2 linked regions of the Duganella zoogloeoides genome follow. Each later gene encodes a partner of the first gene's protein in a complex. Links are inferred from orthologs where the notes say so. Each region holds a gene or a part of one and is shown in the gene's direction. Other genes may lie near its edges.

The links.
Region 2: the proteins of SR858_RS17165 (region 1) and smc are in contact, whole or in part, in a crystal structure (PDB 3ZGX), measured with the Bacillus subtilis proteins. The link is inferred for Duganella zoogloeoides from one-to-one orthologs.

What each region holds. Positions count from the first base shown.
Region 1 is NZ_CP140152.1:3,891,040-3,905,734, forward strand. The notes cover bases 546-3,515. They hold SR858_RS17165 (segregation and condensation protein A), read left to right. Parts: upstream 546-1,588; coding sequence 1,589-2,443; downstream 2,444-3,515. Other genes in these bases: SR858_RS17150 (extracellular catalytic domain type 1 short-chain-length polyhydroxyalkanoate depolymerase), read left to right, coding at 546-617; SR858_RS17155 (hypothetical protein), read left to right, coding at 812-1,207; SR858_RS17160 (DUF3460 family protein), read left to right, coding at 1,360-1,569; panC (pantoate--beta-alanine ligase), read left to right, coding at 2,464-3,303; SR858_RS17175 (EAL and HDOD domain-containing protein), read right to left, coding at 3,321-3,515. In the rest of the region: more of SR858_RS17150, read left to right, coding at 1-545; more of SR858_RS17175, read right to left, coding at 3,516-4,547; chemotaxis response regulator CheY, read right to left, coding at 4,604-4,993; SR858_RS17185 (protein-glutamate methylesterase/protein-glutamine glutaminase), read right to left, coding at 5,128-6,204; chemoreceptor glutamine deamidase CheD, read right to left, coding at 6,223-6,819; SR858_RS17195 (CheR family methyltransferase), read right to left, coding at 6,829-7,695; SR858_RS17200 (methyl-accepting chemotaxis protein), read right to left, coding at 7,728-9,497; SR858_RS17205 (chemotaxis protein CheW), read right to left, coding at 9,628-10,116; chemotaxis protein CheA, read right to left, coding at 10,129-12,345; SR858_RS17215 (response regulator), read right to left, coding at 12,391-12,756; SR858_RS17220 (hypothetical protein), read right to left, coding at 12,831-13,379; flagellar motor protein MotB, read right to left, coding at 13,436-14,383; flagellar motor stator protein MotA, read right to left, coding at 14,420-14,695. UniProt on the Bacillus subtilis protein: Participates in chromosomal partition during cell division. May act via the formation of a condensin-like complex containing Smc and ScpB that pull DNA away from mid-cell into both cell halves.
Region 2 is NZ_CP140152.1:3,303,578-3,319,332, reverse strand. Bases 271-4,300 are described here. They hold smc (chromosome segregation protein SMC), read left to right. Parts: upstream 271-572; coding sequence 573-4,100; downstream 4,101-4,300. Other genes in these bases: SR858_RS14580 (cell division protein ZipA C-terminal FtsZ-binding domain-containing protein), read left to right, coding at 4,097-4,300; SR858_RS14590 (phosphatase PAP2 family protein), read left to right, coding at 271-469. Outside these bases: more of SR858_RS14590, read left to right, coding at 1-270; more of SR858_RS14580, read left to right, coding at 4,301-5,389; NAD-dependent DNA ligase LigA, read left to right, coding at 5,404-7,743; def (peptide deformylase), read left to right, coding at 7,754-8,290; SR858_RS14565 (M16 family metallopeptidase), read right to left, coding at 8,291-11,146; SR858_RS14560 (hypothetical protein), read left to right, coding at 11,378-12,523; SR858_RS14555 (DUF4034 domain-containing protein), read left to right, coding at 12,520-13,557; SR858_RS14550 (hypothetical protein), read right to left, coding at 13,568-14,056; inner membrane protein YiaA, read right to left, coding at 14,178-14,600; SR858_RS14540 (hypothetical protein), read right to left, coding at 14,684-15,115; SR858_RS14535 (DNA topoisomerase IB), read right to left, coding at 15,204-15,755. UniProt on the Bacillus subtilis protein: Required for chromosome condensation and partitioning.

The sequences.
Region 1 (14,695 bases):
GCCCCACTGCCGTCAACGACAGCACAGCGGGCAGCGGCGCCAACTTCAACAAGACCTACAACCTGGCTGCCGGCAACTACAGCGGCACCGTGACCGCCACCGACACCGCCAACCGCACGTCGGCTGCCTGCAATATCACGCAGTTCTCGGTCGGTAGCGAGCCGGCGCTAACGCCCCCCACCGGCATCGCCGCCGGCGCCGTCACCGACACCACCGTGGCGCTGACCTGGAACGCTGCCGGCGCCGCCACCGGCTACAACGTGTACGTGAATGGCTCGCGCGTGACGTCGTCACCGGTCGCCGGCACCAGCTACACCGTCGGCGCCCTCACTGCCAACACCAGCTATACCATCACGGTGACGTCGGTAGGCAACGGCGGCGAAAGCGCGCAGTCGGCGCCGTTGACGGTCACCACCAGCGCCGGCAACGGCGGCTGGACCTGCACCACGGTCACCGCCAGCAACTACGCCCACGTGCAGGCAGGCCGCGCCACCAACAAGTTCGGCCTGGCCTACGCCAACGGTTCGAACGACCTGATGGGGCTGTCGAGCCTGTTCTTCCGCAGCACCCTGGCGCAGACTGCCGAGGCATACTACAAGGTGGGGATTTGCCCATAAGCCAGGGTTGCTCGGGTAATCCTTGACCGCTCCTGTCGCGCCAGCAAGTGCGACAGGGGCGGTATCACGCAATGGGACCAGGATGGCAACCCGGCGCCCTGCCGTCCGACGCGGGCATGAGCGTGTGTCCTACGGCTGAACTTGCTATCGAATGAAATAATCAAGCCTCATTCAATGCAACAAGAGGAGCTGACATGAACACCAAGACTACCGCCAAAGTGACCGCCCTGATCGCCACCCTGTGCATGACCGCCAGCGTCTTTGCGCAAAATTCGGCGCTGACGCCGAACCAGCTGAGTCCGCAGGAAGCCGCGCCGATCAGCACCACCTCGCTGCAAGCCGCGTCCACCACCGGTGAACTGCACCCGACCCTGCCGAGCCACGCGGCCACCCAGACCGATCCGCAACAACGCTACCAGACCCGCCAGGACGCCAAAATGGCCAGCGCCCAGTACACCAAGGATGTGAACTGCGTTGACGCTGCCGTCGCCACGCCGCCAGCACAAACCGCTGCCCACGCAGGCAAGCACGACAATCGCCTGGCAAAAGCCGATTGCGCCCTTCCGAATGTCCGTCCAATGGTGCGCTAAACCGCGGCATCCCGGTCTTGCAAAGCCGCCCCGGGCAACCGGCGCGGCTTTTTGCATTCAGGCGCCAATGATCGCAGCGCCGGTAATCAAATTCGCCCCGGGACGCTGTGGCGCGGTAAAATAGCCATTGCTAATCCACTCATACGGACGATATGAAACTCTCTAAACAACATTCGATGTACGAATCCGACCACACGCTGTTCATCAAAGAGTTGAAAGCGAAGAATCCGGCGATCGAAGCTGGTCAGCAACAGGGCCGCGCCCTGCTGTGGGACCGTCCGCCGATCTCGCTCGACGAGCAGGAGCGCCAGCTGAAGTCGGCCGTCAAGCAGCAAGCCTACGTCTACCAGAACAAGCTCTGATCGCTTCAAGGCGGCAGGCATGTTGCCAGAATCAGCAGCGGAACCAGCACCGGCCACGGCGGCTGAGGCAGGCACAGCGGCCCTAACGGCCGATGTGTCCGGTTTTGCGCGCCTGTACGGCGAACCTCTGCTCACGCTGCCCAATGACCTGTACATTCCGCCCGATGCGCTCGAGGTATTTCTCGATGCATTCGAAGGCCCGCTGGACTTGCTGTTGTACCTGATTCGCAAGCAGAATTTCAATATCCTCGACATACCGATGGCGCAGCTCACGCTGCAATACCTGAAGTACGTGGACCAGATCCGCAAGTCCAACCTGGAACTGGCGGCCGAGTACCTGCTGATGGCGGCCATGCTGATCGAAATCAAGTCGCGCATGCTGCTACCGCAGCGACAGACCGACCTCGACATCGAAGCGGACGATCCGCGCGCGGAACTGGTGCGGCGCCTGCTCGACTACGAGCAGATCAAGCTGGCCGCCTACGATCTCAATACGCTGCCGCAGCTCGACCGCGACTTCGTGCGCACCCAGATTCATATCGAGCAAAGCCTGGTGACCGTGCTGCCCGACGTGGCGCCACTGGATTTGCAGCAAGCCTGGCTCGACGTGATGAAGCGCGCGCGGCTCACGCAACACCACAAGATCAGCCGCGAAGAACTGTCCGTGCGCGAGCACATGACGGGCATCCTGCGCCGGCTGCAATCGACCCGCTTTGTCGAGTTCGCGGACCTGTTCGACGTGGCCGGCGGCGTGCCGGTCGTGGTGGTCAACTTCGTCGCCCTGCTCGAGCTGGCCAAGGAGACGCTGATCGAGATCACCCAGGCCGAACCGTTCGCACCGATCTATGTCCGGCTGGCGTATGCGCCGGCCTGAATTGTTTACCGAAATGACCCATGAAAATCATCACCACCATTGAAGAATTGCGCGACCAGCTCAGCGGTCAACTGCGTACCGCCTTTGTTCCCACCATGGGCAATCTGCACGAGGGCCACCTGTCCCTGATGCGCCTGGCGCGCAAGCATGGCGATCCAGTGGTCGCGTCCATCTTCGTCAACCGCCTGCAGTTCGGCCCCAACGAAGACTTCGACAAGTATCCGCGCACTTTCCAGGCCGACGTGGAAAAACTGGAGAAGGAAGGCGTCTATGTGCTGTTCGCGCCGACCGAAAAGGATTTGTACCCGGAGCCACAGGAATTCCGCGTCAATCCACCGGCCGACCTGGGCAATACGCTCGAAGGCGAGTTCCGCCCCGGCTTCTTCACCGGCGTCACCACCATCGTGCTGAAACTGTTCTCGTGCGTGCAGCCCAAGGTGGCCGTGTTCGGCAAGAAGGATTACCAGCAGCTGATGATGGTGCGTAATATGAGCCGCCAGTTCGCGCTGCCGACCGAGATCATCGGCGCCGAAACCTATCGCGCCGAAGACGGCCTGGCGCTGTCGTCGCGCAATATGTATTTGTCGGAAAACGAGCGGGCCGAGGCGCCGGCGCTGTACCAGACGCTGAACTTCGTGGCCGAAGAAATTCGCGCCGGCCACCTGGACGTATTCCAGGTCGAGCACAAGGCGATGGAAAACCTGGCGCAGCGCGGCTGGCAGCCCGATTATGTGTCGATCCGCAAACGCATCGATTTGCAGCCGCCGTCGGCGGGCGACCTGGCGCAAGGCGCGCCGCTGGTGGTGCTGGCGGCAGCCAAGCTGGGCACTACCCGACTGATCGACAACCTGGAAATTTAATCCTGCAGATGGCGGTCTCAGACCGCCATCTGCTGCGCCCATGCCAGCGCCTGCAAATGGGCCTGGTTGATTTCCTCCGGGTGCAGCTTGAGCGCGATCGCCAGCGCTGCCACCAGGTCCGAGTTCAGCTCGCACGCCTCGGCCAGCGCCAGGTACGGCCCGTAGCGCCCGCTGCGGGTCAGCAACGCTTCCACTACCCCCTCGGGCAGCTGGATGGTCTCCAGCACTTCCGCCATCGTCATCCCCAGCAAGCGGTCCAGCAGCGAGAACATGCCTGCCACGAAGACCTGTTCGGCCTCGCTCTTGCCCAGCGTGTCGCGCGCCAGCAGTTCGGCCAGGCGGCCGCGCACCACGGCGGTTTCCAGCAGCACCGGCGAGTAACCGGTGGTACTGGCCGTTGCCAGCAATAACGTCAACCAGCGATGCAGCGGCGAATAGCCGAGCAAGGTCAGGGCCTGGCGCATCGACTGCACCTCGCGCCCGGCGCCGAAGCCGGCTGAATTGATAAACCGCAGCAGCTTGTACGACAGCGTGGGGTCGCGCTTGAGTGCAGCTTCAATCTGGGCCAGGTCGGCGTTTTCTTTGACCATCTGCATCAGTTGCAGGATGATGGCCTGGGCCGGATTGAGGCCCCGTGCGGTGTTGCCCGGACGCGGTGTCAGGTGCAGCTTGCCGACAAAGGCATTCAGGCCCAGTGCGGCGCAGGCGTCGAAGTCGGCCCAGTTGCTGACCGGGCGCGCCACCATGGTCAGTCCCGACTGCTTGAGCGCCGCATACGCGCGCGCCTGGGTGGCCACGTTGGCGCCACTGAAGCGTACTTCCACGAACGAGGCCAGCGAGGCCAGGCGCAGTCCGGCCGGGGCGCGGGCAAAGTTGCGCAGCAAGATGCCCACGCCACCGGCGCGCAGCGCGTGCACGGCTTGCAAGGTATCGGGATTGGCCAGCGTGGCGGCGGGCAAGGAGAGCACCGTGCGCGCGGGCGGCATGCGATGCAGCGCATCGGCCGAGAGCATCTCGGGCACGGCTTCGAGGAACAGGATTTTATCGAGCAGGAGCCAGGTCTCGCCGTCTTCGCCACCGATCACGTGGCTGGCGACAAAGTTCAGCAGGGACTCGAGGGCAACGACCGGCGCAGCAGAAACGCCGCTGGCCTGCACAGGCTGCTTCCAGGTCAACTCATACCCGACCACCCGCTGCTGCGGGTCGAGCAACGGCTCGCGAACCAGGAAATGAGTGTGGTGCATGGCCGTCCGTGGGCAGGCTGTCGAGCGTAGCCGGGCCAGGCCCGACCACTAAGGTATTACGCGCCCAGCTTTTCGAAAATCTTGTTCAGCTTTTCGTCCAGGGTGGCGGCGGTGAACGGCTTGACCACGTAACCATTGGCGCCAGCTTGCGCGGCAGCGATGATGTTTTCCTTCTTGGCTTCGGCAGTCACCATCAGTACCGGCAGCTTGGCCAGTGCGGGGTCGGCACGAATGTTTTGCAACATCGTCAGGCCGTCCATGTTTGGCATGTTCCAGTCCGAGACGACGAAGTCGAACGACTCGGCGCGCAGCTTGGCCAGCGCCATGACGCCGTCTTCCGCCTCATCGACATTGGCATAACCCAGTTCTTTTAACAGATTTCGGACGATGCGACGCATCGTCGAAAAATCGTCAACAACTAAAAATTTCATCTTTGGATCAGCCATGAATTACTCCGTTGTTTCTTTACGCGGTTGTTAATATTGCCTACAAACTCCAAGCAAGTTGTAGGATAGCATTTTCGTTGCTCCAAGGCGAACAAAGTCGCAGTAAAACGTCACTGCAACCACAATTACGCCTTTTACACCCGCAATGCGCGCATGCCGTGCTGCGCCAGGTAACCCAGCACCATGCCGGGCAGCGCCGTCAGGGCGCCTACCTCGTGCGCAGCGCCGATCGCGATCGCTTCGCGCGGCATGCCGAACACCACGCAACTGGCCTCGTCCTGGGCGAAATTATACGCTCCGGCATTCTTCATCTCCAGCATGCCGGCTGCGCCATCCTTGCCCATGCCGGTCAGGATCACGCCCACCGCGTTTTTGCCGGCCGCCTGCGCTGCCGAGCGGAACAAGACGTCCACCGACGGCCGGTGGCGATTGACCGGCTCGGCCTGGTCGATCCTGGTCATGTAGTTGGCGCCACTGCGGGTCAGGTACAGGTGCGAGTGGCCGGGCGCAATGTAGGCGTGGCCGGGCAGCACGCGTTCGTTGCCCTGCGCTTCCTGCACCGAGATCTTGCACAGCGAGTCGAGCCGCTTGGCGAACGAGCGGGTAAAGCCTTCGGGCATGTGCTGGGTGATCAGGATGCCGGGGCAGTCCGACGGCATCTGCATCAGGAATTCACGGATTGCCTCGGTGCCGCCGGTGGAAGCGCCGACGATAATCAGCTTTTCCGACGACAACAGCGGATTGCGCAGCGCCGACAACGGCGTGCTGCCCTGTGCAGCGGCGCCCGGTTGCGGCAAGGTGCGGGCGCGCACGCGGGCCTTGGCGGCAGCGCGGATCTTGTCGGAGATGAGGTCGGTGTATTCGCGCATGCCAGCCTGGATCGAGATTTTCGGCTTGGTGACGAAATCGACCGCGCCCAGTTCCAGCGCGCGCATGGTGATCTCGGAGCCGCGCTCGGTCAGCGACGACACCATCACGACTGGCATCGGCCGCAGGCGCATCAGCTTTTCCAGGAAGTCGAGGCCGTCCATTTTCGGCATCTCGACGTCGAGCGTGAGCACGTCCGGGTTGTGCTGCTTGATCAATTCGCGCGCGACCAGCGGATCGGGTGCCGTCGCCACCACCTCCATGTCGGGTTGACTATTGATGATCTCGCTCATGACACTGCGGATCAGCGCGGAGTCATCGACGATGAGAACTTTGATCTTCATACGGTTGCTTTCTACACATTAAAACAAATCGATTTCGCCACCCACCGGCGCTTTCTTCAGGCGGCTCGCGTATTCCACTTCGCGCTTGACCAGCGTATCGTTATGGGTCTGCATCAGTTTTTTCACCAGCACCTTGCCGGTGCGCGGGAAGAAATACACCTTGCGCGGGTGGATGTCGTTCAGGTCCTCGGCCACCACGCGGATGCGCTCGGTCTTGAGGAAGCTGAGCACGAACGCCGCATTGCGCTCGCCCACGTTGATGGCCGTAAAGCCTTTCAGCACGGCGCCGCCGCCGAACACTTTCGCTTCCAGGTTTTCGCGCTTGGCGCCGGCCTTGAGCAAATCGTTGATCAGGATTTCCATCGCGTACGTACCGTAGCGCGCCGAGGCCGACACCGGGCTGCCGTCGCCGCCGCCATCGGGCAGCATGAAGTGGTTCATGCCGCCAAGACCGGTGGTACGGTCGCGGATGCAGGCCGACACGCACGAGCCCAGCACGGTCACGATCAGCATGTCCTTGTTGGTGAAATAGTATTCTCCCGGCAGGATCTTGGCCGCTTCGCAGTCGAAGGTGCGGTCGTAGTACAGATTCGTGGCAAATTGTTCGAGGTCCATGGCAGCTCTCTAGGGTCGGGCCGGCGCCTTGGCGGCGGTCCGGTGTTTGTCGTCGAGCTCGTACACCGTCTTGCCGCGCAGCTTGAGCGCGTCGGAGACGTACAGGAAATTCTCGGAGTGGCCGGCGAACAGCAGCGCATCGGGCTTCATCAGGGGCACGAAGCGCGAGAGGATCTTGCGCTGGGTGTCCTTGTCAAAATAAATCATCACGTTGCGGCAGAAGATCACGTCGAACTGGCCGCTCACCGGCCAGCTGTCGGCCAGCAGGTTCAAAGGCTTGAAGGTGATCATGTTGCGCAATTCCTGGCGCACGCGGGCCTGCCCTTCGCGCTCGCCCTTGCCCTTCAAGAAAAAGCGCCGGCTGCGTTCCGGGCTCATCTTGTCGAGCCGGTCCATCGTGTAGACGCCGTTGGCGGCGTGGGCCAGCACATTGGTGTCGATGTCGGTGGCGATGATGTGGCAGTTGGGCGTGAGCGTATTGAACGCTTCGCACACGGTCATGGCGATCGAATACGGCTCCTCGCCGGTGGACGCGGCCGAGCACCAGATGTTCAACGTCTCGCGCTTGCCCTTGACGTGATCGGCCAGCAGCGGGAAGTGGTGCGCCTCGCGGAAGAACGACGTCAGGTTGGTGGTGAGCGCATTGGTGAACGCTTCCCACTCCTCGCCCAGGCGGCCCGCTTCGAGGTCGTCCAGGTAACGGGCGAACGAGGCGATGCCGGTGGCGCGCAAACGGCGGGCCAGGCGGCTGTACACCATTTCCTGCTTGCTGTCGGCCAGCGAAATACCGGCGCGTTTATAAATGAGGCCGCGCACACGCTCGAAGTCCCGGGCATTGAAATCGAACTCTTTAACGGTGTCTTTACTGTGCGGCATGGTGTGTCCTTGATGTTGCATTGATGCTAGCTTTAAAACTCTTCCCACTCGTCAGCCTGGGGCTTGGCGATGGGTTTCGGTGTGCTTTTTGGTGCGGCCTTGGGGGCCGCTTCCTCCGCCGCAGGCCTGGCGGCCGGCTTGGGGGCAGCAGCGCCAGCCAGGCGGGCCGCCGGTTTGGCAGCCGGCTTGCTGGCAGCGGCAACCGGGACGGCGCGCGGTGCAGCAGCCGGAGCGTAGGCGGCACGGCGGCCACCATTATCAGCGAGCTTGAAGATGCTGACGGCGCGCGCCAGGATCTCGGCCTGCTCCTGCATGCTCTCGGCGGCAGCGGCCGCCTCTTCCACCAGCGCGGCATTTTGCTGGGTCATCTCGTCCATCTGGGTGATGGCCTGGTTGACTTCCTCGATGCCGTGGCTTTGTTCCTGGGTGGCGGCGGTGATCTCTCCCATGATGTCGGCCACTTGCCGGATCGACGTCACCACCAGCTCCATGGTCTGCCCCGCTTCATCGACGAGGCGGCTGCCGGCATCGACCTTGTCCACCGAGTCACTGATCAGTTCCTTGATCTCGCGCGCGGCGCCAGCGGAGCGCTGCGCCAGGTTGCGCACTTCGGACGCCACCACTGCAAAGCCGCGGCCCTGTTCGCCGGCACGGGCAGCTTCCACGGCGGCATTCAAGGCCAGGATGTTGGTCTGGAAGGCGATGCCGTCGATCACGCCGATGATGTCCACGATGCGGCTCGAGCTTTCCTTGATCGAGCCCATGGTGGAGACCACTTGCGAGACGACGTTGCCGCCCTTTTCCGCCACCGACGATGCCGAGACCGCCAGCTGGTTGGCCTGGCGCGCGTTGTCGGCGTTCTGCTTGACGGTCGAAGTCAGCTCTTCCATCGACGACGCGGTTTCTTCGAGCGAGCTCGCCTGCGTCTCGGTACGGGCCGACAGGTCGGCATTGCCGGCGGCAATTTCATGCGCGGCAGTCGTAATCAGTTCGGAACCGGCGCGCACCTCGCCCACCGTGGTGGCCAGGCTGTGGTTCATGTCGTGCAGTGCTTGCAGCAGTTCGCTGGTTTCGTCGCGGCCCACGACCACCACTTCCGAGCTCAGTTCCCCGGAAGCGACACGCTGCGCCACCACCACCGCGCCGGCCAGCGGCACCGTGATCGAGCGGGTGATCACCACCGCGCACACCACGCCCAGGGCGACGGCCACGGCGCCCAGGCCGAACAGCAGGTACATCAGCGAGCGCACGGCGCCTTCCGAACTGCCGATCACGTCGTTCGAGCTGGCCAGTTGCAGGTTGACCAGCTTGTTGATCTGGCCCAGCGTCTGCTGGTTCAGCGGGTCGATGCGGCCCGACAGGATCTTGGCCGCGCCTTCGGTGTTGAATGCCAGGATTTGCGCCAGCGCTTCCTTGAAGGCGCTATCGGTTTGGCCGTCGAGCTTGCTGATCTCGGCCAGCACGGCCTGCTCTTCGCTGGACAAGCCCAGCGCTTTCAGGTCGTTCAGTGCTTTCTCGTACAGCGCGCGCTGGTCCTTGACCTTTTGCTCTTCCTTCTGCATCAGGCTGACGTCCGATTGCAGGCCGATATTGCGCATGGCGATGCCGGTCTCGAGCATCGCGCTTTTCATGGTGCTCGCTTGCAAGCTCTTGGCGCTGGCGACGGTGAGGCCGTCTTCCAGGCGTTTGCTGTTGTTGTAGTTCAGGTAGTTGGTCAGCAAGACCATGGCCACCAGGATGGCCAAAATGCCCCCAAAGCCGATACGCAGGCGCGTACCGATCGTTACATCGCGTAAATTCATCTCTGTTCCCCCGTGTGCTGCGTTGGTTTGCGCCACCGGAGACGTCCACGCGGTGGTGATAAGTATTCTTCTGGCGCGCCCTCTGTGGGGAGCGCCGCGGGCAGGGACGCGTACCGCTTTGGGGCTGGGTTTAGGCCGCCACTTGTTCCATCAAGCCCATGTCGGGGCTCAACATCAATTTGTCGATATTTACCAAAATCAGCATGCGCTCGTCGATGGTGCCGAGACCGATCATGTAGTCGGAGCTGAACGCCGTGCCCATCTCGGGCGCCGGCTTGACTTGCTCCGGCGTCAGGGTGGTCACGTCGGACACCGAATCAACCACCATGCCGACGATGCGGCCGTTGATGTTCAAAATGATCACCACGGTGAACTGGTCGTAGATCGGCTCGCCCAGGTTGAACTTGATGCGCATGTCCACCACCGGGATGATGATGCCGCGCAGGTTGATCACGCCCTTGATGAACTCGGGCGCGTTGGCGATGCGGGTGACCGCCTCGTAGCCACGGATTTCCTGCACTTTCAGAATGTCGATACCGTATTCTTCGGTACCCAGCTTGAACGCCAGGTATTCGTGGCCGGCGATCTCGTTGGCGCCTGTGGTCAATGCGTCGGACATGGTAATTCCTCTCTACGAAAAAATCTGTTCGTCGGCCAGCTGGCGCGACGAGCGTATCAGGGCGGCAACGTCGAGAATCAGGGAGACGCCGCCGTCGCCCAAAATGGTGGCGCCGGAAATGCCGGCCACCTTGCGGTAATTCGATTCCAGGTTCTTGACCACCACCTGCTGCTGGCCCACCAGGTCGTCGATGAACAGCCCGGCCTTGCGGCCCTCGGTCTCGATGATGACCACGATGCCCTCGCTGGGGTTGGTAAAGCGCGGCACGATATCGAACATCTGGTACAGCGGCACCAGCGGCAGATACTCGCCGCGCACCTTGATCACGCGGCCCTTGCCGCTGATTTCCTTGACATCTTCCGGCGTCGGCTGCAGAGATTCGATCACAAAGCCCAGCGGCAGGATGTACACCTCCTCGCCCACCTTGATCGACATGCCGTCCAAAATCGCCAGCGTCAGCGGCAGCGAAATCGAGATCGTGGTACCGAATCCCTTGGCCGAACGGATATCGACCACGCCGCCCATGGCGGTGATGTTGCGTTTGACTACGTCCATGCCCACGCCGCGTCCCGACACATCGGTGACGGTTTCGGCGGTGGAAAAACCGGGCGCGAAGATCAGCTGCCACACCTCGGCATCGCTCATGCTGTCGCTCACGGCCAAGCCGTTTTGCGCGGCCTTGGCCAGGATTTTTTCACGGTTCAAGCCGCCACCGTCGTCAGACACTTCAATGATGATGTTGCCGCCCTGGTGCGACGCCGACAGGAACAGCCGGCCCGCATCGCTCTTGCCGGCGGCGCGGCGCACGTCCGGCATTTCGATGCCGTGATCGATCGAGTTGCGCACCAGGTGCGTCAGCGGATCGACGATCCGTTCGATCAAGCCTTTATCGAGTTCGGTGGCGGCGCCGTTGGTGATGAAATCGACTTTCTTGCCGAGCTTGGCGGCCAGGTCGCGCACCATGCGCGGGAAGCGCGAGAACACGAAGTCCATCGGCATCATGCGGATCGACATCACCGCTTCCTGCAAATCGCGGGTATTGCGGGTCAGCTGGCTGACACTGTTGAGCAGGCGCTCGTGCTTCATCGGGTCGAGCGTATCGACGCGCTGCTCGATCATGGCCTGCGTGATCACCAGTTCGCCCACCAGGTTGATCAGCTGGTCCACTTTTTCGATCGACACACGGATCGACGACGATTCCGCGCCCGGACCGTGGGCCGCCTTTTCTTTTTCCTTCTCTTCCTTCTTCGCGGCCTTTTTCTCGTCCTCGAGCACCTGCGCCGGGTCGCTGACGATGCCGGCAGCGGCGCGGATCTGTTCCAGTGGCTGGAAGAAACCGTAGCCGCGCGCGTCGTCGCTGGCAGCCTGGGCATTGGCGCGAATTTCTTCGAGCGGCTGGAAGAAGCCGTAGCCTTCGCCGGCACTGCCGCCGCCGACAGCGGTTGCGCTGTCCGGGTGCAGCGGCACGGCGTCGAAGAAGCCGTAGCCGAGCTCGCTCTCGACCTTGTTGCGGGCCGCGTCTTCCAGCTGCTGCTGGGCGGCGTCGAGCGCCGGCAACTCGGTGACGGTCATGTCTTCGGGGTTGAGCACGAACGAGCAGATGGCGATGATATCGTCGAGGCTCTCGTGGGTGGTCACCACCATGGCGTTGCGGTCCTTGTCGAGCGGCGTGATGGAGACGTGCCCCATCAAACCGAGCTCGGCGCCGAGCGCGGTCACCTCGCGGTGGTCCATTACCGGCAACTCCAGGCGGTAGCGGCGGCCGCCGCTGTGATCGACCACCTTGACCTCGGCGCTGCCGAACGACGGCACGACCACGTGGGCCAGCGCCGCCACCGGCACGTTTTCCGTCAGTGAATGCAGCACCATGCGGATGTTGCCGACCGCGTCCTGGTCCACTTCGCTGCCGTGGCGATGGCCGTCCAGCTGCATCTTGAGGATGTCCTTGGCGGCCAGGAAGGCATCGACGTGTTCGGACGTGAGCGCCATTTCGCCCTTGCGGATACGGTCGAGCAGGGTCTCCAGGATGTGCGTCACTTCCGTCATGTCGGTCACGCCGAACGTGGAGGCGCCGCCCTTGACCGAGTGGGCGGTGCGGAAGATGGCGTTGAGATCCTCGGCGTCGGGGGCATCGATATCGACGGCCAGCAACAACCTTTCCATTTGTGCCAGCAGTTCCTCGGCCTCATCGAAAAAGACCTGGAAAAACTGGCTTATATCGATGGTCATGGTGATACTCCGTAAAGTTCGCTCAGCATCATTGCATGCGCCCGATCAGCCGATGACTTTCTTCACCACCTCGTTGAGCCGCTGCGGATCGAACGGCTTGACCAGCCAGCCATTGGCGCCGGCAGCGCGGCCCTTGTTTTTCATTTCGTCCGACGACTCCGTGGTCAGCATCAGGATCGGGGTCTTGGCGTAGCTGGGCAGCTGGCGCAGCATCTTGATCAGTTCCAGGCCGTCCATGCGCGGCATATTCTGGTCGGTCAACACCATGTCGACCTGTTGCAGCTTGGCTTTTTCCAGGCCGTCCATGCCGTCCACGGCTTCGACCACGTCGTAGCCGGCCGCCTTCAGGCTGAAGGCCACCATCTGGCGCTGGGAACTGGAATCATCAACTGCAAGTATTGTCTTGGCCATCTTGGTTCTCACTGTGTGTTGCCGGAGCTCCGGCTTGTTGCTATCGTATCGGCGGTGTTCCGGGCCGGGGGCCCTTAGAACAGTTCGATGTCGCCGCTCTCCATGTGTTGCTGGTGTACGGCCTTGCGCAGCACGCTGCGCAATTCCAGGCTCTGGATGGCCAGCGCCATGCTCACCTTGCCGAGCAATTCGACGATCTGTTCGTTATCGCTCTCGGGCACCATCTCGGCGCCATGTTCGCCCAGCGTGCCGAGAAACTCGCGCAGGCCGGTCACCCGTTTCAGGGTACGGTCGATCAACTGGCTGGTCATGTCCTGGAATTGCAGGCTGACCACGGCCGCGTTCACGTAACCGCCCACCTGGCTGGGCAGCGCTTCCAGCTGGGTGCGCTGCTCGGCCGTGATGTCGGCGCCGTCGAGCAGCTTCTGGATGGTGGGCTGTTCACCCGCCACCGCCTGGTGGATGGCCATGAAGTTGAAGGAGAGCTTGTCGATCGCTTCCTCCAGCAGCAGCCGGGTCTGGATCAGGTCGGTCTCGACCTCGGTCAGATGCTTGCGCCCGTGGTCGGACACGCCCGACATCAGGCGTTTGACATGCGACCCCAGGATTTTTTTTCTCGTCATATAAGTCTCGTGATTACTGCTTGCTGCGTTGTCGCTACGTTGGCGTTACTTTGGCGTTACTTGCGCACCGGCGGCCCCGAAGGCGGCGCTGCCGGCGCCTCCTCGACCGTGCCCTCCTCCGCGCCCACCTCGATCTGGCGGCCACCATCGCGGATCACGCTTTCCTCGGTGCGCTTGTTCATCACCAGGATACTGATGCGGCGGTTGATCGGGTTGAACGGATCGGCCTTGTCGAGGTTGGCGGCAGAAGCGAGCCCTACCACGCGCAGCACTTTCGCATCGGCCATGCCGCCGACGATCAGCTCGCGGCGCGAGGCGTTCGCGCGGTCGGCAGACAATTCCCAGTTGCTGTAACCGGTCTCGCTCATGTACGGCGTGGAATCGGTGTGGCCGGTCAGGCCGATGCGGTTCGGCACGTCGTTCAGCACGAAGCCGATCTCGTGCAGGATTTCCTTGAAATACGGTTGCAGCTCGGCGCGCGCCGAATTGAACATCGGCCGGTTCTGTTCATCGACGATCTGGATCCGCAAACCTTCGCTGGTGATATCGAGCAGCAGCTGGTTCTTGAACTTGGTCAGCACCGGGTTGGCGTCGATCTTTTGCTCGATCTTTTGCTTGAGGTTTTTCAGGCGCTCTTTTTCCTCGGCCTCGAGCGCCTTCTTGGCCGCGTTGAGGTTGTAGGTTTTCTGTTCGGTCGGATTGTCGCTGGCCTTGACCTGGCCGGTCTTGCGGGTCAGGTCGGTGCCGCCGCCCTGGATCACCGAGCTGCTGTCGCCGCTGCCCGAGCCGCCCTGCATCGCCACCTTCAATGGCGTCTTGAAATATTCGGAGATGCCGTTCAGGTCGCCCTTGGTGGTGGAGCCGAGCAGCCACATCAAGAGGAAGAACGCCATCATTGCCGTCACGAAGTCGGCATAGGCGATCTTCCACGCGCCGCCGTGATGACCGCCGCCGTGCTTCTTGATCCGTTTGACAATAATGGGCCGTAAGCCTTCTTCAGCCATGGCAGTTCCTTAATTGGACCAGCATCAGAAAATTCATCACTTCGATTTCGATTTCTTGATGTGGTCTTCCAGCTCGCTGAACGACGGCCGCTCGGTCGAGTACAGCACCTTGCGGCCGAACTCCACGGCCAGCGCCGGCGCATAGCCGTTCAGGCTGGCCAACAGGATGACTTTGACGCACTGGTACATCTTGGTTTCTTCTTCCAGCTTTTGTTCGTGCAGGCTGGCCAGCGGCGCCACGAAGCCGTACGCGAGCAAGATACCGAGGAAGGTACCAACCAGTGCGTGGGCGATCAGGATGCCCAGCTCGGC
Region 2 (15,755 bases), 580 kb from region 1 along the record:
GATGATGTTCATGGGATGGGGATTGGGCGTCGAATCCGTCGAGTTTGCCGGCTTCAGCGGCCATGCCATGCGCGCGGCAGCCGTGTACCCGGTGGCCGGCTACCTGGTGCTGCGGTCGAGCGGCCCGTATGCCCGCTACGTGGGCGCCGCCGTCGGCGTGATCCTGGCCGTGCTCATTTCGATCTCGCGCGTACCGACCCTGGCGCATTCGGTCTCCGAAGTGGTGACCGGCGCGATACTCGGCCTGGCGGTCGCCGGCGCCTTCATCTATTTTGCCAGCCGCGAACACCGCTGGGCGCTGAGCCGCATGCTGGCCGTGCTGTGCCTGCCCATCGTGCTGGTGGCCCCGAACGTGGAGCCGATTCCGGCGGAAGACTGGATCACCCAGGTGGCGCTCAAGCTGTCGGGCCGCGATCACCCCTACACCCGCGAGATGTGGCGCCATAATGACTCCAGCGTCGCGCACTAGGCGCGGCCGCCGCCGCACGCTTGCAGTGCTGGTTTTTGGCCTTGGTCGATAAGCTAAATGGTATTATTGCGAACCTATACAGCCAAATTCCCCTGAATCCAACGTGCGTCTCTCTTCCATTAAATTGTCGGGATTTAAGTCTTTCGTTGATCCCACCAATTTCCAGGTGCCGGGGCAACTGGTTGGCGTGGTGGGGCCCAACGGCTGCGGCAAGTCCAATATCATCGACGCCGTGCGCTGGGTGCTGGGCGAATCGAAGGCGTCCGAGCTGCGCGGCGAGTCGATGCAGGACGTGATTTTCAACGGTTCCACCCACCGCAAGCCGGCCGGCCGCTCGTCGGTGGAACTGGTGTTCGACAATGCCGACGGCAAGGCTGCAGGGCAGTGGGGCCAGTACGCCGAAATCGCCGTCAAGCGCACCCTCACGCGCGACGGCACCTCCACCTATTACATCAACGGCCAGCCGGTGCGCCGGCGCGATATCCAGGATATTTTCCTCGGCACCGGCCTCGGCCCGCGCGCCTACGCCATCATCGGCCAGGGCATGATCAGCCGCATCATCGAGTCGCGCCCGGAAGAGCTGCGGGTGTTCCTGGAAGAGGCGGCCGGCGTCTCGAAATACAAGGAACGCCGCCGCGAAACCGAAAACCGCCTGCACGACACCCGCGAAAACCTGCTGCGTGTCGAAGACATCCTGCGCGAACTGAATAGCAACCTCGAAAAGCTCGAAGGCCAGGCGGCGGTCGCCACCCGTTTCCACCAGTTGCAGGCGGACCAGGAAGAGAAGCAGAAGCTGCTCTGGCTGCTGCGCAAAGTCGAGGCGGAAAACGAGCAAAAGCGCGTGTTCCGCGAGATGGAACAGGCCCAGAACGACCTCGAGGAACAAACCGCCAAGCTGCGCAACGTCGAGCTGTCGCTGGAACACCTGCGCCAGTCGCACTTTGCCGCCGGCGACCGCCTGCACACGGCGCAGGGCGCGCTATACCAGACCAATGCCGAAATCGGCAGTTTGGAGGCGCAGATCAAGTTCGTGATCGAATCGCGCAGCCGCCTGCAATCGCAACTGGCCACGCTTACCGCCCAGCGCGACCAGTGGCAGCAGCAAGCGCTTGATTACGGCGGCCAGATCGAGGAAGCGGAATACACGCTCGAAGAACTGGGCGCAAAAGTGGAAGAAGCGCAGATGCGCGCCGAGCAGAAGGCCGAATCGCTGCCGCTGCTCGAACAAGCCTGGCGCGCGGCGCAAGAGAAAAGCACCGAATCGCGCGCCCGCATCATGCAGGCGCAGCAGCAGCTGGAACTGGAATCGGCGCACCAGCGCAATGCCAGCAATATTCTCAATAGCCTGGCCGTGCGGCGCGAGCGCCTGCAACAGGAAAAGCACGGCCTGAGCCTGCCCGACAGCGCGCATTTGTCCAACCTGCGCGAGCAGCAGGAAGAGCAGCAGTACCAGCTCGAGGAACAGGCCGGATTGCTCGAAGAACTGACGGCGCAGCAGCCGGCGCTGGAGCAGGAGCGCCGCGACGCCCAGCAGCAGGTGAACGCCGAGACGGCGGCCAATGCCCAGCTCGAAGCGCGCCTGAACGCGCTGCGGCAAATGCAGGAGCGCGTGCAGACCGAAGGTAAAGTCACGCCGTGGCTGCAAAAGCACGAACTCGACACCTTGCCGCGCCTGTGGCAAAAGCTGCACATCGAAGCCGGCTGGGAAACCGCGCTCGAAGCCGTTCTGCGCGAACGCACGTCGGCGCTGCAACTGTCCAATATCGAATGGGCCAAAGCGTTTTTTGCCGATGCGCCGCCTGCCAAGCTTGCCCTGTATGCGCCGTCGAGCAGCGCACCGCTGGCACCGGCCGATACTTCCGGTTTGACCCCGTTCATCGACCTGCTGAAACTCAATGACCCCGGCCTGCGCGGCCTGCTGCAGGACTGGCTGCACAATGTGTACCAGGCGCAGGACGCGGCCACCGCGTTTGCCGAGCGTGCGCGCCTGCCGGCCGGCGGCAGTTTCGTCACGCCGCAGGGCCACGTGATCAGTGCGGCCAGCGTGCGGTTTTACGCGGCCGATTCCGAACAGGACGGCATGCTGGGCCGCCAGCAGGACATCGAAAACCTCACGCGCCAGCTGCGTGCCCAGCAAATGCTGGCCGACGAAGCGCGCGCCCGCGCCGTGCGCGCCGAGGCGGCGCTGAGCGGCCACACGCGCGCGCTGGGCGACGCCCGCATCAAGCTGCAAAGCTTGCAGCAGTCGGTGCACAAGCTGCAAATCGACGTCGTCAAACTGTCCGAGATCGAAGCGCGCTTCAACCAGCGCAGCACGCAAATCGCGGCGGACCTGGCCGAGATCGTGGCGCAGGAAGAAGAGCAAACCCAGATCAAGCTCGAATCGGAAGAAAAATTCGAGCAGCTCGACATGGAACTGGGCGATCTGCAAGGCGAACACGAAGACGGCCAGACCGTGTTCCTGGAACAGGAACAGCGCCTGGCCGATGCCCGCGACGCCGCCCGCGACCTCGAACGCGCCGCCCAGGAGATCGTGTTTGCCGAAAAAACCCACCGCAACAAGATCGAGGAACTGCGCCGGGCAATCGCCACCGCCAGCGCCCAGGTGGTACAGGTGACCGGCAGCATGGAGGCCGGCCACCTGGAGCTGGCCAATCTCGATTCCGGCGCCGCCAACGACGGCTTGCAGGACTTGCTCGATCGCCGCACCGACCAGGAAAAAGCGCTGTCCGACGCCCGCCATGAACTCGACCAGGTGGCGCAGCAGATGCGCGCGTTCGAGGAAGGGCGCATGTCCACCGAGCGCGCATTGCAACCGCAGCGCGACAAGATCACCGAGCTGCAACTGAAGGAACAGGCCGCGCGCCTGAACCAGGAGCAGTTCGCCGCCCAGCTGGCCGAGGCGCAGGCGGATGAAGCGGCGCTGGCCGAAAAACTCCATCCCGAGATGAAGGCGTCGTACCTGCAAGGGGAAGTCACGCGCCTGACCAATGCCATTGCTCTGCTCGGTGCGGTGAACCTGGCCGCGCTCGACGAGCTGGCCACGGCGTCGGAGCGCAAGAATTTTCTTGATGCGCAAAATGCTGATTTGATGGAAGCGATCGCCACGCTGGAAGACGCAATTACCCGGATCGACAAGGAAACCCGCGACCTGCTGCAAGATACGTTCGACCGCGTGAACGGGCATTTTTCCGAGTTGTTCCCCATCCTGTTCGGCGGCGGCCAGGCCAAACTGATCATGACCGGCGACGAGATTCTCGACTCCGGCGTGCAAGTCATGGCGCAGCCGCCGGGCAAAAAGAACGCCACCATCCACCTGCTGTCCGGTGGTGAAAAAGCGCTGACGGCAACTGCGCTGGTGTTCTCCATGTTCCGCTTGAATCCCGCGCCATTTTGCCTGCTCGACGAGGTCGATGCGCCGCTGGACGACGCCAATACCGAGCGCTTCTGCCGCATGGTCAAGCGCATGTCGGAACATACCCAATTCCTCTTCATCTCGCACAACAAGATTGCGATGGAGATGGCCAATCAACTAATCGGTGTGACGATGCAGGAGCAGGGCGTGTCGCGCATCGTGGCGGTGGACATGCAGTCCGCCGCCAATTTTGCAACTGAGGTACAAGCAGCATGACAGATCTCCAACTGAGTTTGATCGGGCTCGCGGGCGTGTTCGTCGCCGGCGTCTTCACCTATAACAAGATCCAGGAATACAAGGCCAAGAAAAGCGTGGAACGCGCGTTCGGCACCGACCACGACGACGTGCTCATGCGTGATCCCAATGCGCCCGATGCCGCGGCCGCTCCCTCTTACGCGCAGAATCCGGTACCGGCGGCGCCGCCGACGCCGGCCACCGTGCGCGCCGCCAGCAGCCCGGTTGCCGGCCCCGCCGTGCGCCAGGAACCCAGCTTCTCGCTCGATGAACCGGCGCCCGATGCACCGGGCGTTGCCGGCGCCGAAGCCACGGCGTCCGCCGCAGCGCTGGGCGCGGTATTGAGCCCGGTCAGTCCGGCACTGCCACCGATCCCCGAATTCACCACCGATCCGGTGGCGCCCGGCGCGCCGGAGCCGGACGTGGACGAACTGGCCGCCCGCGCCAACGCCGCAGCGGCGGCTGCCGCCGAGCAGGCCACCGCGCTGGTCGATCCGCTGATTGACTGCCTGCTGCCGCTGGCGCTGGAAGCCCCGCTGCGCGGCGACAAGCTGCTGCCGGTACTGCAAACGCTGCGCATGGTCGGCAACAAGCCGCTGCACTATATCGGCCTGGCTGTCTCCGGCGACTGGGAACCGATCGCTTACGGCGGCGTGTACACCAGGCTGCAGGGCGGCATCCAGCTGGCCAGCCGCAGCACCGCGCTCAACGAACTCGAATACTCGGAACTGGTCACGCGCCTGCGCGCCATGTCCGACGAAATCGGCGCCGAGCCGGAAGTGCCGGACATGATCGAAGTGATGGCCGAAGCGCGCAACCTGCATCGTTTTGTCGCCAGCCACGACGCCCAGCTGGGCGTGAACCTGCACAGCAATGGCGCACCATGGGCGATTTCCACCCTGATCGGCGCGCTGGAAAAGCAGGGCTTCGATTTGCGCCCGGACGGCCGCTACGTGATGCCCGACGGCGACGGCGGCTTCCTGTTCTCGCTGTCCACCAATGTCACGCTGGCCGAAGAAACCACGTCGCGCCTGACCTTGCTGCTCGACGTGCCATGCGTGGCGCCCGCGCGCGACGGCTTCGGCGCCATGATCGCCTGCGCCAAGTCGCTGATGGGCCGCCTCGATGCGACCATCGTGGACGACTACAACCAGCCGCTGTCCGATGCCGCCCTGGCCGAAATCGCCAAGCAGGTGCAGGACTTCTACACTGAAATGAACGACGCCGACATCCCGGCCGGTTCCACCCGCGCCATGCGCCTGTTTAGCTGAACCGAGTACCTGCAATGACTGAAGTAGATTACCAAGCCCGCATCGCAGCGCTGAGCGCGGAACTGAACCGCCACCTGCACGCCTACCACGTGCAGGACGCGCCGACCATCCCGGATGCGGAATACGACAAGCTGTTCCTCGAGCTGCAGCAGCTCGAACTCGATCACCCGGAACTGGTGCAGCCCGACTCGCCCACCCGGCGCGTGGGCGCGGCGCCGCTGCCGCAGTTCGACCAGGTGACGCACTCGGTGCCGATGCTGTCGCTCAATAACGGCTTCACCGACGACGATATCGAGAACTTCGACCGCCGCGTGCGCGACGGCCTCGATACGTCGGCTGCCGTCGAATACGCGGCCGAGGTCAAGTACGACGGCCTGGCCATCAACCTGCGCTACGTGAATGGCCTGCTGGAGCAGGCGGCCACGCGCGGCGATGGATACACCGGTGAAGACGTCACCGCCAACATCCGCACCATCAGCGTGATCCCGCTGCGTCTTGATACAGACAACCCGCCGGCGGTGCTGGATGTGCGCGGGGAAGTGCTGATGTTCAAGGGCGACTTTGCAGCATTGAACGCGCGCCAGCGCGAAGCAGGCCAGAAGGAATTCGTCAACCCGCGCAACGCGGCCGCCGGCAGCCTGCGCCAGCTCGATTCGCGCATCACGCGCCAGCGCAAGCTGCGCTTCTTCGCCTACGGCATCGGCCTGCTCGAGGGCGCCGACATGCCGGCATCGCACAGCGCGCTGCTCGAGTGGTACCAGGCCATGGGCCTGCCGGTGGCAAAAGAGGCGGCCGTGGTGCGCGGCTACGACGGCTTGATGGAGTACTACCAGACCATCGGCGCCGCCCGTCCGGCCATGCCGTACGAGATCGACGGCGTGGTCTACAAGGCCAACCGGCTGGAAGACCAGCGCACGCTCGGTTTCGTTTCGCGCGCGCCGCGCTTTGCGCTGGCCCATAAATTCCCTGCCGAGGAGGCGCTGACCACGGTGCAGGCCATCGAAGTGCAGGTGGGCCGCACCGGCGCCATCACGCCGGTCGCGCGCCTGGCCTCGGTGTTTGTCGGTGGCGTGAATGTCACCAACGCCACGCTGCACAACGAGGACGAAGTGCGCCGCAAGGACGTGCGCGTGGGCGACACCGTGATCGTGCGCCGCGCCGGCGACGTGATACCGGAGGTGCTGGCGGTGGTGCTGGAGCGCCGCCCGCAGCCGGAGCCGCCCATGTACGTGCTGCCGAAAACCTGCCCGGTCTGCGGCTCGCACGTGGTGCGCGAAGAGGGCGAGGCGATTGCCCGCTGTTCCGGCGGTCTCACGTGCGCGGCCCAGCGCAAGGAAGCGATCCGCCACTTTGCCGGCCGCCGCATGATGGACATCGAAGGCCTGGGCGACCGCTACATCGACAACCTGGTCGAACACGGCAAGGTCAAACGCGTGGCCGACCTGTACGCGCTCACGCTCGACGACCTGCTGGAAATGAAGCGGCTGGCCGATGAGCGCGACGGTACTACTCCCGAGACGGTTGCCAACGGCAAGGTCGCCACCAAGTGGGCGGAAAACCTGCTGGAAGCCATCGAAGCGAGCAAGAACCCGCCGCTGGAAAGGCTGCTGTTCGCGCTCGGCATTCGCCACGTGGGCGAATCGACCGCCAAGACGCTGGCCGAGTGGCTCGGCCGCTTCGACCTGGTGCGCCGGGTACCGGCCGCGCTGCTGCGCGTGCTGCCCGACATCGGCGGCATCGTCGCCATCTCGATCGCCGAGTTCTTTGCCGAGCCGAAGAACCAGGAAGCGATCGACGCCTTGCTCAAGGCAGGCGTCACGCCCAAAGGTGAACACGCCCCGAGCGCCAAGCTGCGCGAAAAACTCGATGCGGTCAAGCTGATGGCCGCGCTGGCGATTCCGAAATTGACGGAACCGCGCAGCAAGCAGCTGGTCGAACAGGAAGTCTCGCTCGACGTGCTGGCGCATCTCACCATCTACAACGTGTTCGGCCTGCCGGCCACGGTGTCCGATGCGCTGCAAGCCTGGATGGACGTTGCCGCCAACCGCCAGCAGGTCAAAGCGCTGGCGGCGTTGCGCGAAGATCTGCTGGCGCAGCTGCCTGCCACGGTGGCCAGCGAAGGGCACCTGACCGGCAAGACGTTCGTGCTGACCGGCACCTTGCCCACCATGGGCCGCGACCAGGCGGCGGAACTGATCGAGGCCGAAGGCGGCAAGGTCTCCGGTTCGGTCTCGAAAAAAACCCACTACCTGGTGGCCGGTGCAGACGCCGGCAGCAAGCTGGCCAAGGCCCAGGAACTGGAAGTGACCATCCTCGACGAAGCAGGCCTGCTGGCGCTGCTGGCGGCAAAATAAAGGAAGCGTGATGGCGGTACGTGAAATTTTGAAGATGGGCGATCCGCGCCTGCTGCGCGTGGCCGAACCGGTCACCGAGTTCGACACGCCGGCCATGCGCCAGCTGATCGAAGACATGTTCGATACCATGATCGCGGCCAACGGCGCCGGCCTGGCCGCGCCGCAGATCGGCGTCAACCTGCAACTGGTGATCTTCGGCTTCAAGGAAAACCTGCGCTACCCGGACGCGCCGCAGGTGCCGGAAACGGTCTTGATCAATCCAGTGCTTACGCCGCTGGACGATGACATGGAAGAGGGCTTCGAAGGCTGCCTGTCGGTACCGGGCCTGCGCGGCAGCGTGCCACGTTACACGCGCCTGCGCTACGAAGGCGTGGACCAGCACCGGCAGCCGATCCGGCGCGAAGTGGACGGCTTCCACGCGCGCGTGGTGCAGCACGAGGTCGATCATTTGCTGGGCATCCTGTACCCGGCGCGGATCAGGGACTTCACCAAGTTCGGCTTCACCTCGGTGATGTTCCCGGACCTCGATCCCAACGACGACGACTGATCAGTCGGGCTTGCCCACCGCTGCCACCGCACCATCCTCCGGCAGCAACACCATCTCCACGTAATTCTTGCGGTCGAGGTAGCGCCGCGCCGCTGCCTTGACATCGTCGGCGGTGACGCCGTTGATGCGCTTGGCGATATTGAGGATTTCGTGCGGATCGAGGCCTTCGAGGACATTGAGGCGCAGGTAGTTCATCCAGTAGCCGTTTTCACGCAGCGCCCGGCGATAGGTCTGCAGCCTGGCCTGCTTGACCTTGTTCAGGTCGTCCGCCTGCGGGCCGTCGGTTTGCAGTTTTTCGATTTCGCCCCATAACGCCGCTTCCACCTTGGTCACCTTGTCCGGCGTGGTCGGCAGCACGATGGTGGCGCCGTAACGGCCGCTCGGGATCTTTTCATACCTGACGCTGGAGCCGCCCGAGTAGATCAGTTTTTGCTGTTCGCGCAGCTCGTCGGTGATGCGCAGGTTCAGCACGTCGTTCAACATGCCCAGCGACCAGGAGTCGGGGTAGGAATAGGTCATGTCGCCGCCGAAATCGACGATCACGGTGCTCTTCTTTTCGAGACCTGCCTTCACTTCGCGCCTTACCACGCCCGGCACCTGGCGGATGCCCGGGTCCTTGTACGCGAGCGACACGTCGCCGACCGGCAGCGTTGCCACGTAGGTGGCCAGCAGCGGCTTGATCGCTTCGATCTCGAAGTCGCCGACAAAAATGAAGGTCATGCCACGGGCGCTGGACAGGCGCGCGCGCAGCAGGTTCTGGCTGCGATCGAGGTTGATCTTCTCGAAGTCTTCGGGCCTGGGTGGCAGTTCGAGCAGCGGATGGTCGCCATACACGGTCCGGGTACGCGCTTCGGCAAAGCGCGCTTCCGGCGAGGCCGAGCGGTTGCGCACGGCTTCGGCGCCGCGCGTGACGAACGAGCGGAACAGGTTCTCGTCGCGGCGCGGGTTGGTGATGGTCAGGTAATTCATTTGCAGCACGGCTTCGAGGTCGCCGCTGCGGCTGTTGCCGCTCAATGTGTCGTTATACGGCCCCAGCGCGGCGTTATAGGCAAGGCCTTTGCCGGCCAGCACGCGCTGCAGGTCGGACGGGCTGTACGAGCCCACGCCCATCGCCTTCTGCACGTCGCTGGCAAAGCGCACGGCGCTCTTTTCCGCATCGCTGTACGCGTAGCGGCCGCCGGGACGCACCGCCAGCATCTGCACCATGTCCTTGCTGAAGTCGGTCGGCTTGAGCAGCGCCTTCACGCCATTCGACAGCGTCAGCGTGGTCACGCCCGTGACCTTGTCTTCGACCTGGGCGGTGATGCTGCCCGGATCGGGCTTGTAGCTCATCAGGTTGGCCGGCAGCGCCTTTTCCTCGAGCTTTGCCACCGGCAGCTTGCTGGCCGTATCAACGCGCGCCAGCAGGTCGGCGCCGGTGGGCGCAGCCTGGCCGGCGGCAACGCTGTTGGTGTGCGCCGTGTACAGCACCAGCTTGGGCGCCGTGGCCGGAATGATGGTCTTGGCGTAGGCGTTGACTTCGTCGAGCGTGATGGTGGGTACCAGGTCGCGCGCATAGCCGGCTTCGATGTCCACGCCCGGCATCGCGCCGCCGGTGCGGAAGTGGCGGATGAACTCGCCCGGGATGGCGGCCGAGTCGCGCGTGGCGCGCGACTTCACGGCAAAGTCGTAGCTGCCCAGCAGATTGCGCTTGGCCACGTCGAGGTCGTACGGTGAAAAGCCGAACTGGCGCGCCCGTGCATTTTCCTGCACCAGCGTGTCGATGGCGGCATTCACGCCGGCCTTGCCCACGGTGGCGCTGGCCGAAAAACTGTACTGGTGCAGGCCGAACGGAATCGGGCTCTCACCGGCGGTGCCGGCAACGAATGGCGGCTCGGCAATCTGCGTCAGGCGGCCCAGGCGCATCGCCATCAACTGGCTGAACATGCGCCGCACCAGCGCGTCGCGCAAGTCGCCGACGGTCTGGCCCGGCTGGCGCCCGAAGGTGGAATAGACCAGCTGCACGTTATTGGCGGGCGCTTCCTGGTCCAGGAAGGCCAGCGCGTCGGGCGCACCAAGCGGCGGCAACTGGTAGGCGATATGCGGACGCGGCTTGGGTGGCATTTTGAGGCCGCTGAAATGGCGCTTGACCATGTTTTCAGCCTCGACCGGGTCGATATCGCCGACAATGATCACGGCCATCAGGTCGGGACGGTACCAGTCGGCATAGAAGCGGCGTACGGCATCGGCCTTGGCGTGCAGGATCGAGTCCTCGGTGCCGATCGGCAGCCGGTCCTGGTAGCGCGAGCCGTTGGCCAGCTTGGGCAGGATGGCGGCCAGGCTGCGCTGTGCATAGCCGCTGCGCAAACGCTTTTCTTCGAGCACGATCTGGCGCTCGTCGTCGATATCCTTGTCGGTCAGCGTCAGGCCGTGGGCCCAGTCTTCCAGCACCGTCATGCCTTGCTCGAGATTTCCCGGTTTATCGGTCGGAATCGGCAGCATGTACATGGTCATGTCGAAGCCGGTGGACGCATTCAGGTCGGGCCCGAAGCGCACGCCGATCGAGCGCAGATAGGCAATCAGTTCGTGCTTCTTGAAATGCGTGCTGCCGTTGAAGGCCATGTGCTCGAGCAGGTGGGCCATGCCGCGCTGGTCGTCGTCCTCCTGCACCGCACCGGCATTGACCACCAGCCGCAGTTCCACGCGCTGGGCCGGCTTGGCGTTCTTCTGGATGTAGTAGGTGAGACCGTTGTCGAGTTTGCCGATCTTGACGTTGGGGTCGAGGGGCAGGCGGTCGGTAAGGACCGGCGCGGCCACCGCCGAGATGGCCAGCAGCAGGCCGGCGAGCAGGGCGGACAAGCGCAAATGTTTGGTCATGCGAATTCCCGTGATTGATTTCTATATCAGACTGTAAGCGAGAAATATCTTTTCGGCAATAAGCTGGTGCTCAACCCCGTGAGCGATCATTGGTATTGACTATTTGCTATCGATCATGCTTAATCACGCTGGTGGATTGCGTGTGAGCAAGTGAGATAAAAAGAAAGGCATGAATTGAAACGAATCGGAATCGGATTGTTGCAGGTGGCGGTCATGGCAGCGGCGGGCAGTATGGCATTGGCCACTGCAGCGGAGGGGCAGGAATATCCGCAACAGGCCGAAATGTTGGCCAGTCTTAAAAAGGAAGTGGCGCGCGCTTTCACCGTGCCCAAGGTACAGCAGCTCGATCCTGAACTGCGCACCGCTGCCGAAAAAATCGGTGCAGACCAGGTAAAACGTATCGAGAACCAGCTGCCAGGCTGGCTGCTGGAAGAAAAACTCGCCCTCAACGATACGACCAGTCAAAAGGCGCGGCTGGCTTATACCGCAGTAGCGGCACGGGTGCTCAACGAACTGGCGTACTGGCATATCGAACCGGGCGACGCGGCCTACGAGCGCGCCACGATCGAGCTGATCAAGACTTCCCCTGCGGCGTGCAAGATCGGCGAGTTGCCGCACACGGCCGACTTTGCCCGCCGGATCGCGCGCATCCAGGTCATGCCGCCAGCGCAGCGTGCAGCCGCGCTGGAAGCCGAAGCCCGCCTGCTGGAGCGCTGGGGCAAGCCGCATGCCGAACCGTTGCCGTGGCCGGAAACGCCAGCGCGGCAGCAGATTGTCGATGCCGTGGCGGGCATCGCCAGCGGCGGCAAGCGGCCGTTGACACCGTTGCCGCCGGTGCTGGCCTGGCTGCTGCTGTCGGAAGGCCGCCCTTATGACGATCTGCCGCCGGAGGTCAACTGCCATGCGCAGCGCTGGTGGCTCATGGAAAGCCTGGCGCAAGGCGTGGCGCCGGCGACTGCCCTCAATGCCTTCCGCTACGGCACCCTGGTCACCGCCACGGTCCGTTTCGGCAGGGCGTTCGACCCGCCGGCCGGCGAGGCGCCCGAAGAGCGGGCCGACGGCAGGCCGGCCTTTCCCGGGCTGGCCAGCCGGTATGGCGTCAGCGGGGTAACCAAGGTGCGCCGCACCTTCGACGCCAGCGGCAAACCGGTGCGCGCCACCGTGTCGGCCCGCGAGATCACCGTGCCCGGCATCCGCGGCATGCGTCCGATTGCTTTCGAAGATACTTTCGACAAGGGGACGCTCAAGGGCGGCCTCAATCCGGCGATGGGCGCGGTAACCGGGATTCCGCTACCGCCGGAGGTCAAGCTGGTATGGGGCATAACGTATGAGCAAGAGGGCACGCCTGCCAAGGCGGCCGGGGAGGCAAGTCAATGAGCACTACATCGAACACGCAACGCCGCGCGGGCCTGGTGCGCGCACTGGCGCTGGCTACTGCGCTGGCCTGGGCCGGGCCTGTCGGCGCCGCCAACGACAAGCCGGCAGTATCTCCGGTCCAGCTGGCCGCCACGGAAGCCTTCTGGACAGGCGATTTTGCCGCGCTCGACAAAATGAACGCGACTTACCGGCAACCGGGCCCGCTGGAGACCAATGGCCGCAACCGGCTCGATTATTTCCGTACCGGGACCAACACCGTGTTCTCCTACGTGGTCAAGAACAGCGAGGCTTACCTGAGCGAACTCGATGCCCTGACCTTGCAGTGGGCCCGCGACAATCCGCAATCGGCTTGCGCCCACATCCTGCATGCGCGGTCGCTGCTGGCGCACGCCCAATCCTATCGCGGCACCAGCTATGTCAAGGACGTCCCGCCCGAAGCCTGGGCCTATTACCAGCGCTACGTGGAGCAGGCTCTCGCCTATGTCAAGCAGCACATGGACCTGGTATCGACCGACAGCTCCGGCCATATGGTGCTGCTCGAGATCGGCCGCGGCCTGTCGTGGGACCAGGCCCGGATGGAGGCGATCGCGGAGGCGGGCATCGCGCGCAATCCCGACGATATCCAGTTGTATTTCATGGTCGCTCTCGGGCTGGTGCCCAAGTGGGGCGGCAACCCGAAGGTGCTCGATACATACATCCGCAAGGTGACCGCCGCCACCAGCGCCAAGTTCGGCACCGGCATGTATGCGCGCCTGTATGCGGACGCCATGGACAACCAGTTCGGCGCGGCGTTGTTCGAGTCGAGCTACGCGGATTGGGACAAGATGAAACAGGGCTACGAGGACATGCTGGCACGCTACCCGGACGGCGCCGCCCGGCGCAACAACTATGCCTACGTGGCCTGCATTGCCAAGGACAGGCCAACCTTGCAGCGCCTGCTGGGCGAAATCGGCACCGGCTTCATCGCGGGCTCCTGGGGAGTGAATCCGCAGCGCGCCTTCGAGACCTGTACCAAGTGGGCGCAGCAGACCTGAGCCTGCCGGGCTAGTTGGCCTGGGCCTTCAATGCATCGAGCTCTGTGATATCGCCGGTCGCCGCGGCGAGCTTGCGCGTTCGGGTGCAGCCGTCGGCGTACAGGTGGCCGCCGGCGCTGGTCGCGTAAATCAGGTAACTGCGTCCCACTTCGTACCGGTACTCGGTCGAGACGATGTAGTCGGTGCCGTCGGCATCCCTGGGTATATTGGTGTGCAGAGTAATCTGCTCGCTTGGCGTGCCTTTCCACCATGTGCCCGTTGCCAGCTTCACCACCTGCATCTTTCGGCCCTTGACTTGCTGGTCCTCGGCCGGAATGTACTCGATTGCGGTGACCTGGGCGGTGAACACAGCACTGCTGTTATGCACCGCCAGTTCAACGATAGTTTGCGCAGTGTCCGATGCAAGACCTGGCCGGACATTACAGGAGGCAGCAACTGACCCGCTTGCCATGGCGATGGCCAGGGCGGTTGCCAGGTTGATCAACGAGGGAATTTTCATGTGTCCTTGTCTCGGCGGAATGCACTGCGGACATCATATACTTTGGATAACCCCGAAAGGAATTTATTTCAGGCACGAAGACTGCCAGCGCGGTCCTTCGCGCCGGCTTTCCCCGTTGGTTCTATTTCGCCGGCGCTGCTTGCCGGACCAGGCTCACGTCACGCACATTTTTCTGCACCGCTACCGAGGAGAACAGGCTGAGCAGATAAGCCATGCCGTAAAAGCCTTTTTCGCTGAGCGCCAGGTTGGCGTTCCACAAGCCGATCAGCAGCAACAGCAAGGCCAGCAGCAGAGACAGCCAGCACAGCCCGAAGTACAGGCCGCTCACCGAGATGCTTTCCGCGCGGTCGCGCACCGATTTTTGCAGCGAGACCGCCGAAAACAGACCATACATCAGGAGCGTCAGGTAATAGCCTTTTTCGTTCAAGGCCATCTCGGCGTTGAACAGGCCGATCAGGTAGGTGGCGGCGCCGGCAACCAGGGCCAGCCAGGAGGCGCCGATAAAGGCAGCGGTTGGCGCGTGGGGGACAGAGGGTTCAGTCATGAGTTTCCTTCCGATGGTGGTGATGGGAATGCCCATTGACCATCACACCAGAAGCAGGCGTTTCCATCTTGACGCTTGGCAAGCTACGATTGATCTGGAATATTTCCCAGCAAATCGCGGGCATCGAGCAGCGCATACACGATGTCAGGGTGCTCGGCCAGGCAGCGCCGTACCGCCGCGGGCAGTATCTCGCGCGTGCGGCGGCACAGGCCGGGCTGGTCGGCCAGCCTGATGGTCAGGCCCCGCACGGTGCGCACGCCGTTGGCGCTGGGGGTAATCGTCAGGCGGATGCCCAGCAGGTCGTACAGGCGCTGCTCGATGCGGCCCAGCGCCTCGTAGTTGTCGATCGCTTCGATGCGCGCGACCAGCGCTTTTTCTTCTTCGCGTGTCAGGCGCAGGATGCGGATGTCGGTGGCCGGGTCGCGCTCCCAGGCGTCCAGCAGCTCGCCGTGGCGGCACTCGCATGCGCCGGGCGGGCATTCCTTGCGGATCGGGAAGGGCAGGGCGGGTGACATGGTCGTCGGCGCACAGGTGGTTAAAAGCCGATTCTAACCCGAGCGCGGGCCGCCCGAACGTGGGCCGCCTGAACGCGCGTAAGGCACGCTACGGCTGCAAACGCCGCTGCAACAGCGCCAGCACGGCCGCCTCTTCGGGCCGCAGCGCATGCACGTCGTCCTGCAACTGCTGCTGCGCGCGTTTGCGCAGCGCGGTTTTCATGGCGCCGCTCAGGTAGGTTTCGATGACGGCCGGGTGCACGTAGCACTTGCGGCAGATGGTCGGCGTATTGCCGAGCTTTTTGGCCACCGATTCGATCGCGGCCACCACGTTCTTCTTGGCCTGCACCTCGGAGTCGAATTTTTCATACTCGAGCAGGGCCACTGCCGCCAGCACGGTGCCGGACCAGGTTCGGAAATCCTTGGCGGTGTAATCCTCGCCGGCGATGCCTTGCAGGTACTCGTTCACGTCGGCCGAACCGACCGTGTGCGGATTGCCGTCGTCATCGACGTACTGGAACAGGTCCTGCCCCGGCAAGTCGAGCGTGCGGCGGATGATGTTGGCCAGGCGCCGGTCCTGCACCTGCACCGCGTGATTGACGCCGCTCTTGCCACGAAAACGGAATTCCACCTTGCTGCCGTCGAGCCGCACGTGGCGTTC